2 regions of the Mesorhizobium sp. M4A.F.Ca.ET.090.04.2.1 genome follow, and region 2 is predicted to be linked to the other one. Evidence: riboswitches for the same ligand, from Rfam matches in the RefSeq annotation. Region 2 holds a riboswitch; the other holds the start of a gene.
What was found. A riboswitch is a leader RNA that binds a small molecule or an ion and turns the genes downstream of it on or off. The one in region 2 is predicted to bind thiamine pyrophosphate.

Region 1 (4,850 bases), on a different contig from region 2:
AGGAGGTGCGGGCAAGCTCCTCTTCCAGCCATTCGATCACCGACAGGTCGAGATGGTTGGTCGGCTCGTCCAGCAGCAGAATGTCGGGCTCCGGCGCCATGACGCGGGCAAGGGCCGCGCGGCGCGCCTCGCCGCCGGAAAGGTCGTTTGGCCGCTCCTCGCCGGTCAGGCCAAGATGCTCCATCAGATAGGTGGCGCGGTAGGGATCGTCGGCCGGTCCGAGCCCTGCCTCGACATAGGCGCGCACATTGGCGAAGCCATCCATGTCGGGCATTTGCGGCAGGTAACGCACCGTCGCCGAAGGCTGGCGGAACACCTCGCCATCCTGTGGTTCGATCATGCCGGCGGCGATCTTGAGCAGCGTCGACTTGCCGGAGCCGTTGCGGCCGACCAGCGCGATCTTGTCGCCGGCGGACGCGCTGAGCGCCGCGCCATCGAGCAGCGGCGTGCCGCCGAAGGTCAGTCTTATCCCGTCGAGATTGAGAAGAGGCGGGGCCATGTCAGCTTTCAGGAAGGGGATAGGGGTGAGCGAGCAGCAACGCGCGCCCGTGGCCGAGCGCGATCTCAAGCCGCCCCTTGACCTCGTTTGATATAGTCAGCGACGAGCCGAACGTCACCTCGACGTGATCGAGCGGCCATTTGGCGCCGGCGACGCTCAGGCCGGAAAGGTCGGAGAAGCCGAGCACCGAAAACAGCGTGCCGTCGGCATAGTCGAAGCCGGCCTTGCCAGGCAAAAGCGGAATGCCTTCCTGCGCGCCGCTGGTCATAACCACGCTCATGCCGGCCTCGGCCAGGCGAACCGCGAGTGCCAGATGCAGGAAGGCGTGGTCAGCGCGCTTGCCGCCGAAGGCGCCGGCCAGCACGAGGCCGGTGGCGCCGCGCTCGAGGGCGGCGGCGATCGCCAACTCGCCGTCCGTCTTGTCCTTCTCGGCCGGAAACACCTGGCGTGGCACGGCGGCCAGATCATCCGGCAAATCCGGCGGCACGGAATCGAAATCGCCGACCCAGAGCTCAGGCGTCAGGCCCAGCATGCGGGCATGGCCGATGCCGCCATCGGCGGCGATGACGCGCGCGCCGGCCAGCTGGCTGTCGAGCCGCGGCGTGCGGACGAGGTCGCCGCCAAGCAGGATGGTGAATGTGCCCATGGGCGTCGCCCTTACCAGCCCCGCCCGAGAAACGGAAGCCGGGGGTGCAGGCACCCGGCAAACTTCCGCTTGCGCGGTGCCGTGCCCGGGCCTATGTGTCGAAACGCTCTAACGGGGTGCCGGACGCGGGTTTTCGCGGACCGGCTGAGAGGCAACCGCCAACCCGCTGAACCTGATCCGGTTTGTACCGGCGGAGGGATTAGACGTCTCGGACCATCCGGCGCCTCAATTCCTTTCAATACCAACGAAGGAGGCGCCGATGCGCACGCTCTTGTCCCACCTTGTTCTGGCAACCGGCCTGGTTTCGCTTCTGGCGGGTCCGGCGGCCGCGAAGGACAAGCTCACCGTCTATACCTATGAGAGCTTCACCGCCGACTGGGGTCCCGGCCCGGCGGTAAAGAAGGAATTCGAGGCCGAATGCGGCTGCGATCTCGAATTCGTCTCGGTCGCCGATGGCGTGGCGTTACTCAACCGCGTCAAGCTGGAGGGCGCGGCGACCAAGGCCGACATCGTGCTCGGCCTCGACACCAACCTGACGGCCGAAGCCAAGGCGAGCGGCCTGTTCGCGCCGCATGGCGACGTGTCCGGCCTCAATGTCCCCGGCAACTGGAGCGACGACACATTCGTGCCGTTCGACTATGGCTATTTCGCCGTCGTCTACGACACCGAAAAGCTGAAAGTCCCGCCGAAGAGCCTGAAGGAACTGGTCGAGGGCAGCGCCACCGACAAGATCGTCATCCAGGATCCACGCACCTCGACGCCCGGCCTCGGCCTGCTGCTCTGGGTCAAGTCGGTCTATGGCGACAAGGCGCCGGAAGCCTGGGCCAAGCTCAAGTCCAAGGTGCTGACGGTGACGCCGGGCTGGAGCGAGGCCTATGGCCTGTTTACCAAGGGCGAGGCGCCGATGGTGCTGTCCTACACCACCTCGCCGGCCTATCACATGGTCGCCGAGAAAACTGAACGCTACCAGGCCGCGTCCTTCGAGGAGGGCGAATATCTGCAGATCGAGGTTGCCGGCATCACCACGACAGGGGCGAAGAATCCGCTGGCGGAGAAGTTCATCGCCTTCATGACCGGCCCGAAATTCCAGGATGTCATCCCCGAGACCAACTGGATGTTCCCGGCCGGTAAGACCGACAAGCCGCTCAATCCGGCCTTCGACAAATTGGTCAAGCCGACCAAGACCTTGCTGTTCAGCGCCGATGAGGTCGCCGCCAACCGCAAGGCCTGGGTGGACGAATGGCTGGCGGCGATGAGCAAGTAGGCTTTCGATCGCCTCGATGTCTGCGCCAAGCCACCCCCCTCTGTCCTGCCGGACATCTCCCCCTCAAGGGGGGAGATTGGCTGTCACGGCGGTTTTCGCCAACCTTTGGCGGTGTGGGATGGAACGCGGCGTCGACGCTGCTGATCTCCCCCCTAGAGGGGGAGATGTCCGGCAGGACAGAGGGGGGGGCGAAGGAACGCGGCTTTCGCTAAGTTCCGCCAGGGTGCAGCGTGCAGCTCGCGCCTCGCTCTGACCCCCGCATCACCGCCGGCATCGCCGCGCTAGGCGCCATCACCTTGCTGATCGGCGGGGCGTTCGCCGGCCTCGTCCTTGAAGGCGCGCATGATTTCTCCGGCGCCGCCTCGGCCTTCGATCCCTATATCCTGCGCGTCGTCCGCTTCACACTCTGGCAGGCGCTGTTGTCGACCCTGCTTTCCGTTGTGCCGGCGCTGTTCGTCGCGCGCGCGCTCTCCCGGCATCCGCTTTTTCCGGGCCGCGGGCTGATCCTGCAGCTCTTCGCCCTGCCGCTGGCGCTGCCGGCCATTGTCGCGGCGCTCGGCATCCTGGCGCTCTACGGCAATGCCGGCTATTTCGCCGGCCTGCTCGGCGGACGGAACTGGCCGGGCATCTACGGACTGTCCGGCATCCTCGTTGCCCATGTCTTCTTCAACTTGCCCCTGGCCACGCGGCTGTTCCTCGAGGCGCTGGGCACGGTGCCGGCCAATCACTGGCGATTGGCAAGCCAGCTCGGCATGGGCGGTCGGCCCGCCTTCCGGCTGATCGAATGGCCGGCGTTGCGGGCAGCGCTGCCCGGTGTCTCCGGGCTGGTCTTCATGCTTTGCATCACCTCCTTCACCATCGTGCTGACGCTCGGCGGCGGGCCGGCCGCCACGACGCTGGAGGTCGCCATCTACCAGGCGCTGCGCTTCGATTTCGATCCGGCGCGGGCGGTGACGCTGACGCTGCTGCAGATCGCGCTGACCTTCGCCGTAGTGCTTGCACTGACGCGGCTCGGCGCCAACACCGTCGGCGACGCCAACCTGCCGGTGGCGCCGCGCCGGTACTTTTCGGCGAGCCCGGCGGAAACCTCGCTGAACGCGGCTCTGATCGTGCTCGCGCTGCTGTTCGTCGCCGGACCGATGGCGGCCACGGTCGCGGCGGGCCTCGGCGCCGATCTCGGCCGGCTCGCCGGCGAGAGCGCGGTGCGGCAGGCGACGCAGACCAGCGTGGTGCTGGCCTTCCTGTCGGCGTCGCTCGCGGTGGCGATGTCGCTGGCGCTGATCGCGGCGCGCCGGGCGCTGGCCCTGAAGCGCTGTGCCGGCCGCAAGACATTGCTGGAGCACGCAACGGATACCGGTGCCGGGTTCGTCCTCGTCGTACCGCCCATCGTCGTCGGCGCCGGCTGGTTCCTGCTTTTGCGTACGGTCAGCGACGTCTTTGCCCTCGCCCCGGTGATGGTCGTCGCAGTCAACGCGGTGATGGCGATGCCCTTTGCCATCCGCGCGATCCGCCCCGCCTACGATGCAGCAAGCGAGCGCCACGAGAGGCTCTGCCTGCTGCTCGGCATATCAGGCTGGAACCGGCTCAGCCTGGTCGACTGGCCGTCGCTCAGGCGGCCGCTCGCAACCGGCTTCGCCTTCGCCATGGCCCTGTCGCTCGGCGATCTCGGCGTAATCGCGCTGTTCGGCAGCGATTCCGTGCAGACCTTGCCCTATCTTCTGCTGGCGCGCATGGGCAGCTATCGCACCGCCGACGCCGCCGGCCTTGCCTTGCTGCTCGGTCTCGTCTGCCTGGCGCTGGTGCTTGCCGCCGATCGCCTCGGGCAAGGAGAGAAATCATGACGCCGGCGAAGGAAGTCGGGGCGAAAGGCGCGGCCGTCCGGCTCGAGGACGCTTCGTTCAGCTATGGCGAAGCGCCGTTCCGTTTCGACGTCGGGTTCGCCGCCTCGAAGATCACCGCCATCATGGGGCCGAGCGGTTCGGGAAAGTCGACGCTGCTCAACCTGGTGGCTGGTTTCGAGATGCCAGGATCCGGCCGCGTGCTGATCGACGGTGGCGATGTCAGCGCCGCGCCGCCTTCGGTGAGGCCGGTCTCGATGGTGTTCCAGGAGAACAATCTGTTCGCCCATCTTTCGGTGGAGCGGAATGTCGGGCTCGGCCGCTCGCCGTCGCTCAGCCTCACTGATGCCGACCATGCGGCAATTGCCGATGCGCTGGCGCGTGTCGGCCTTGCGGGCAAGGAGAGGCGCCTGCCACGCGAGCTTTCCGGCGGCGAGCGGCAGCGCGTCGCGCTGGCGCGCGTGCTGGTGCGCGACCGGCCGGTGCTCTTGCTCGACGAGCCGTTCGCCTCGCTCGGACCGGCGCTGCGCGACGACATGCTCGATTTGCTGGCCAGTGTCCATACCGAACGGCAGATGACGGTGCTGTTCGTCACGCACCAGC
Region 2 (5,484 bases):
ACCTTTTGGTCCTCGACGAATTGGCTCATGCCAGCATGCATGAGGGGGCCCGCGCTGGCCGCGCCGAGTTCAAGCTCGCCGTGCACAACGACGTCGATGCTTTCGAGGATGCAATCACGCGCTGGCGCGCCGAAGGCGGCACCGGGCGCGTCTGGATCGTGGTCGAAAGCCTCTACAGCATGGATGGCGACCGCGCGCCGATGGAGGACCTGGTCGCGCTTGCCGACCGGCACGAGGCCTTCATCGTCGTCGATGAGGCGCATGCCACCGGCGTCTGGGGGCCAGACGGCCGCGGCCTTGCCGCCGCTTTCGAGGGCCGCGACAACATCGTCGCGCTCCACACATGCGGCAAGGCGCTCGGCGCGGCCGGTGCGCTCGTCACCGGGCCGGAACTGCTGTGCGACTATCTCGTCAACCGCTGTCGGCCATTCATCTACTCCACCGCGCCATCGCCGCTGATGGCCGTGGCAGCGCGCGAGGCGATTGCCATGCTGTCCGACGAGCCCCAACGCCGTGCCCAGTTGCAGGAGCGCGTTGCCTTCGCGGGCCGCCAATTGGCCGAGCGCTGCGGCGTAGCCCCCAGCGGCTCGCAGATCCAGCCCTTCGTCATCGGCGACAACGGGCGCACCATGGCGGTGGCGGCGGCGCTGCAGGCGCGCAGTTTCGACATTCGCGGCATTCGTCCGCCGACCGTCCCCGAGGGCACATCGCGCCTGCGCATTTCGCTGACGCTGAATGTCGACGAGGCCGACATTTCGGCCATGGTCGAGGCGCTCTTCGAGGTGTTGGCGGCGGCATGACCAAGCGCATCGTCATCACCGGAACAGATACCGGGATCGGCAAAACGGTGTTTTCGGCCGGGCTCGCCTGCCTGCTCGACGGCTTCTACTGGAAGCCGGTGCAATCGGGCCTCGACGAGGAGACCGACAGCCAGGTCGTGGAACGGCTCGCCGGCTTGCCGCCGGGGCGCGTGCTGCCCGAAGTGTATCGCCTGAAGGAGCCGCTATCGCCGCATCGTTCAGCCGAACTCGACGGCGTCGCGATAGACGCCGCAGAGCTGTCGCTTCCGGACTTGCCGGGCCCGCTCGTCATCGAAGGCGCCGGGGGACTGATGGTGCCGCTCAACCGGCGCACTAAATTCATCGACATCTTCGCGCAGTGGCGAGTGCCGGTCATCCTGTGCGCCCGTACCAAGCTCGGCACGATCAACCACACCCTCCTGTCGATCGAGGCGCTCAGGGCCCGATCCATCCCGCTCATCGGCATTGCCTTCATCGGCGATGAGGTGGCCGACACGCAGAGAACAATCGTGGAATTCAGCGGCGTGCGCCAGCTTGGCAGGCTGCCGCTGCTCGATCCGCTGACGAGTGAGAATCTAAGGGAGGCGATGATTACCGGCTTCGACCTCACAGCGATTGCGGGAGGCGAATGATGCCGCAGTCCGATGTGTGGCATCCCTTCACCCAGCACGCGCTCGAGCCCGCCATCCCCGAAATCGTCCGGACGGAAGGCGCCTACCTCTACAAGGCCGACGGCACGTGCATCCTGGATGCCATTTCCTCCTGGTGGGTCGTCACCCACGGCCACCGCCATCCCCGCATCATCAAGGCCATCGAGACGACCGCGGCGAGCCTCGACCAGATCATCTTCGCTGGCTTCACCCACGAGCCGGCCGAACGCCTGGCCAGGGCGCTTGTCGGCCTCGCTCCGGCCGGCCTCGAACGGGTGTTCTATTCCGACAGCGGCTCGACCTCCGTCGAGGTCGCGCTGAAGATGGCACTCGGCTACTTCCGCAATATCGACGCGCCGCGCTCGCGCATCGTCGTCATGGAGCACAGCTATCATGGCGACACCATCGGCACGATGAGCGTCGGCGCTCGCGGCGTGTTCAACGCTGCCTACGAGCCCCTGTTGTTCGAGGTCGACACCATCCCCTTCCCGGCTGCCGGGCGCGAGCAGGAGACGCTCGATCGGTTCGAGGCAGTCTCCCGCGACCGGCACGCAGCCGCGCTGATCGTCGAGCCGCTGGTGCTCGGCGCCGGCGGCATGCTGATGTATCCGGCATGGGTTCTGGCCGAGTTGAAGAAGATCGCCGAGGCCTCTGGCACGCTGCTGATCGCCGACGAGGTGATGACCGGCTGGGGCCGCACCGGAACCATGTTCGCCTGCGAGCAGGCATCAATCTCACCGGACATTCTGTGCACCTCGAAAGGGCTGACGGGCGGCGCAATCCCGCTGGCGGCGACGATTGCCACCGATGCCATCTTCCAGGCCCATTATTCCGAGGACCGGAAGAAGACATTCTTCCACTCGAGTTCCTACACTGCCAATCCGATGGCCTGCGCGGCCGCACTCGCCAATGTCGAGATCTGGCGTGACGAACCGGTGGCCGAGCGGGTCGCGGCCCTGAGTGCAAGACAGGCCGCAGGGCTTCATCGTTTTCGTGACAATCCTTTTTTCACCGACAGCCGCGCAACCGGGACGATCGCGGCTCTCGATCTGCGCACCGGCTCCGCCGGCTATCTGGCCGAGATCGGGCCGAAGCTGCGCGCTTTCTTCCTCGAGCGCGGGCTGCTGGTGCGTCCGCTCGGCAATGTCCTCTATCTTCTGCCGCCCTATTGCATCACCGGCGAAGAACTCGACGGTCTCTATGACGCCATCGAGGAGGCCGGGGAACGCTTCGGCGCTAAGCCATGAGCAGGTCGTCGCGCCTTCTCGGGTTCGGCCATCATGCGCCGGCGCGCAGGGTCGAGAATCAGGAGATCGAAGATCGTCTCGGGCTCGAGCCCGGCTGGATCGAGCGGCGCACCGGGATACGGTCGCGCTTCTGGGCAACCGACGACGACACACTGTCGGGCCTTGCCGCGCAAGCCGGCGACATGGCGCTGACGAATGCCGGCATCGACCGCGGCGACATCGGTCTTCTGTTGCTTGCCACCTCGACGCCTGATCACCTCCTGCCGCCCAGCGCGCCGCTGGTCGCGCATCGGTTGGGACTGAGCCGCGCCGGCGCGATCGATCTGACCGGCGCCTGCGCCGGCTTCATCTATGCGCTTATGTTTGCCGATGGCTTCACCCGCCTGCACGGCAAAGCCGCCATCGTCATTGCCGCGAACATCCTTAGCCGCCGCATCAACCCGGCCGAGCGCGCCAGCGCGGTTTTGTTCGCCGATGCCGCCGGCGCCGTGGTGATCGGGCCCGGCGATGAACCGGATCGGGGCATTCTCGGCGCATCGGTTGATTCCGATGGATCGCGCTACGGGCTGATCCAGATTCCGGCGGGCGGAAGCAACAAGCCCTTCCACGCCGACCTCGATCTCGCTGAGACCCGGATGACGATCACCGACGGCCGCGAAGTGTTCGCCAAGGCGGTCGAGATGATGACCGCCTGCTCGCGGGAGGCGCTCACTGCTGCCCGCATGCGACCGCAAGACATCGACCGGTTCGCACCGCATCAGGCCAACGTCCGCATCTTCGATGCCGTCGGGCGAAACCTCGGTATCGATGATCGTGCGATCGTCAAGACGATCGTCGAATACGGCAATTCCTCCGCCGCGACGATCCCGCTCTCGCTGTCGCTCGCGCATCGGAAGCAGCCGTTTAGGCCAGGCGAAAAGGTTCTCCTGGCGGCGGCAGGTGCGGGTCTCAGCGGCGGCGCCCTGGTGGTCGGGATCTAGCCGGGTAGCGGTGCTGACGGGACAGACTGACTGTATGAGATGACTGGCCGAACACGGCTTGACAAAGTGGCGCCCGCCCGTCCAACCTGAGGCATTCACCAGGGGAGTCCCGGCAAGGGGCTGAGATACTGCTGGCTTTCGCGGCGCAGTGACCCGTTGAACCTGATCCAGTTCATACTGGCGTAGGGACGGTGCAAGCGCTTCGCGGGAGTCTATGCCCGAGGTCCTGTTTCGGCAGGGCGACCAAAGCGTCTTTTCATCCTTCCGGCACAGAACTGGGTCTCCAATGCATGAGCAAAGGAGCCTCAAGATGAATGCCCTCACCCCCACCGTGTCGACGGGACCGCTGCCCGCCTCACGCAAGATCCACAAGCAAGGCAGCCTCCACCCGCGGATCAGGGTGCCGATGCGCGAGATCGCCGTCCATCCGACCGCCGGCGAGCCGCCGGTGACGGTCTATGACTCCTCCGGCCCCTATACCAACCCTGCGATCGAAACGGACATCGAAAGGGGCCTCGCCCGGCCTCGGCAGGACTGGATCGCGGCGCGCGGAGATGTCGAGGCCTATGACGGCCGCCACGTGCGGCCGGAAGACAACGGGTTCGCGACGGGCGAGCGCCTGACGCCGGAATTTCCGGTCCGCAATCGGCCGCTGCGGGCCAAGGCCGGCAAGGCGGTGACCCAGCTTGCCTATGCGCGCGCCGGCATCATCACGCCCGAGATGGAGTTCGTCGCGATCCGCGAGAATCTGGGCCGCGAGGCCCTGCGCGGCAAGCTTAAGCGCGACGGCGAAGCCTTCGGCGCGGCGATCCCCGACTTCGTCACGCCGGAATTCGTGCGCGACGAAGTGGCGCGCGGACGGGCGATCATTCCCGCCAACATCAATCATCCCGAGAGCGAGCCGATGATCATTGGCCGCAATTTCCTGGTCAAGATCAACGCCAATATCGGCAACTCCGCCGTCACCTCGTCGATGGCCGAAGAGGTCGAGAAGATGGTGTGGGCGATCCGCTGGGGCGCCGACACGGTGATGGATCTTTCCACGGGCCGCAACATCCACAACATTCGCGAATGGATCGTGCGCAATGCGCCGGTGCCGATCGGCACGGTGCCGCTTTACCAGGCGCTGGAAAAGGTGGGCGGCATCGCCGAGGACCTGACCTGGGAGGTGTATCGCGACACGCTGATCGAGCAGGCCGAGCAGGGCGTCGACTATTTCACCATCCACGCCGGCGTGCGGCTGCACTATATCCCGCTGACCGTCGACCGGGTGACCGGGATCGTCTCGCGCGGCGGCTCGATCATGGCCAAATGGTGCCTGCACCATCACCGGGAGAGCTTCCTCTACGAACACTTCGCCGAGATCTGCGACATCTGTCGCGCCTACGACGTGTCCTTCTCGCTCGGCGACGGGCTTCGTCCGGGCTCGATCGCCGACGCCAACGACGCCGCGCAGTTCGCCGAGCTGGAAACGCTAGGCGAGCTGACTCAGATCGCCTGGGCCAAGGACTGCCAGGTGATGATCGAGGGGCCCGGTCATGTGCCGATGCACAAGATCAAGCAGAACATGGACAAGCAGCTCGCCGTCTGCGGCGAGGCGCCGTTCTATACGCTGGGGCCGCTGACGACTGACATCGCGCCGGGCTACGATCACATCACCTCCGGCATAGGTGCTGCCATGATCGGCTGGTTCGGCACGGCAATGCTCTGCTACGTCACGCCGAAGGAACATCTCGGCCTGCCCGACCGCAACGACGTCAAGACCGGCGTGATCACCTATAAGATCGCTGCGCATGCCGCGGATCTC

Region 1: another riboswitch for thiamine pyrophosphate. It lies ahead of thiB (thiamine ABC transporter substrate binding subunit); the one in region 2 lies ahead of thiC (phosphomethylpyrimidine synthase ThiC).

What each region holds. Positions count from the first base shown of each region.
Region 1 covers NZ_RZOT01000419.1:426-5,275, reverse strand. The annotation lists partial or broken gene EN781_RS24455 (ATP-binding cassette domain-containing protein) at 1-499, opposite strand, end outside; gene EN781_RS24450 (thiamine diphosphokinase) at 501-1,145, opposite strand; TPP riboswitch at 1,248-1,361, shown strand; gene thiB (thiamine ABC transporter substrate binding subunit) at 1,405-2,409, shown strand; gene thiP (thiamine/thiamine pyrophosphate ABC transporter permease) at 2,640-4,250, shown strand; gene thiQ (thiamine ABC transporter ATP-binding protein) at 4,247-4,850, shown strand, end outside.
Region 2 covers NZ_RZOT01000365.1:488-5,971, reverse strand. The annotation lists partial or broken gene EN781_RS22805 (8-amino-7-oxononanoate synthase) at 1-800, shown strand, start outside; gene bioD (dethiobiotin synthase) at 797-1,432, shown strand; gene EN781_RS22795 (adenosylmethionine--8-amino-7-oxononanoate transaminase) at 1,432-2,697, shown strand; gene EN781_RS22790 (beta-ketoacyl-ACP synthase III) at 2,694-3,677, shown strand; TPP riboswitch at 3,768-3,884, shown strand; gene thiC (phosphomethylpyrimidine synthase ThiC) at 3,988-5,484, shown strand, end outside.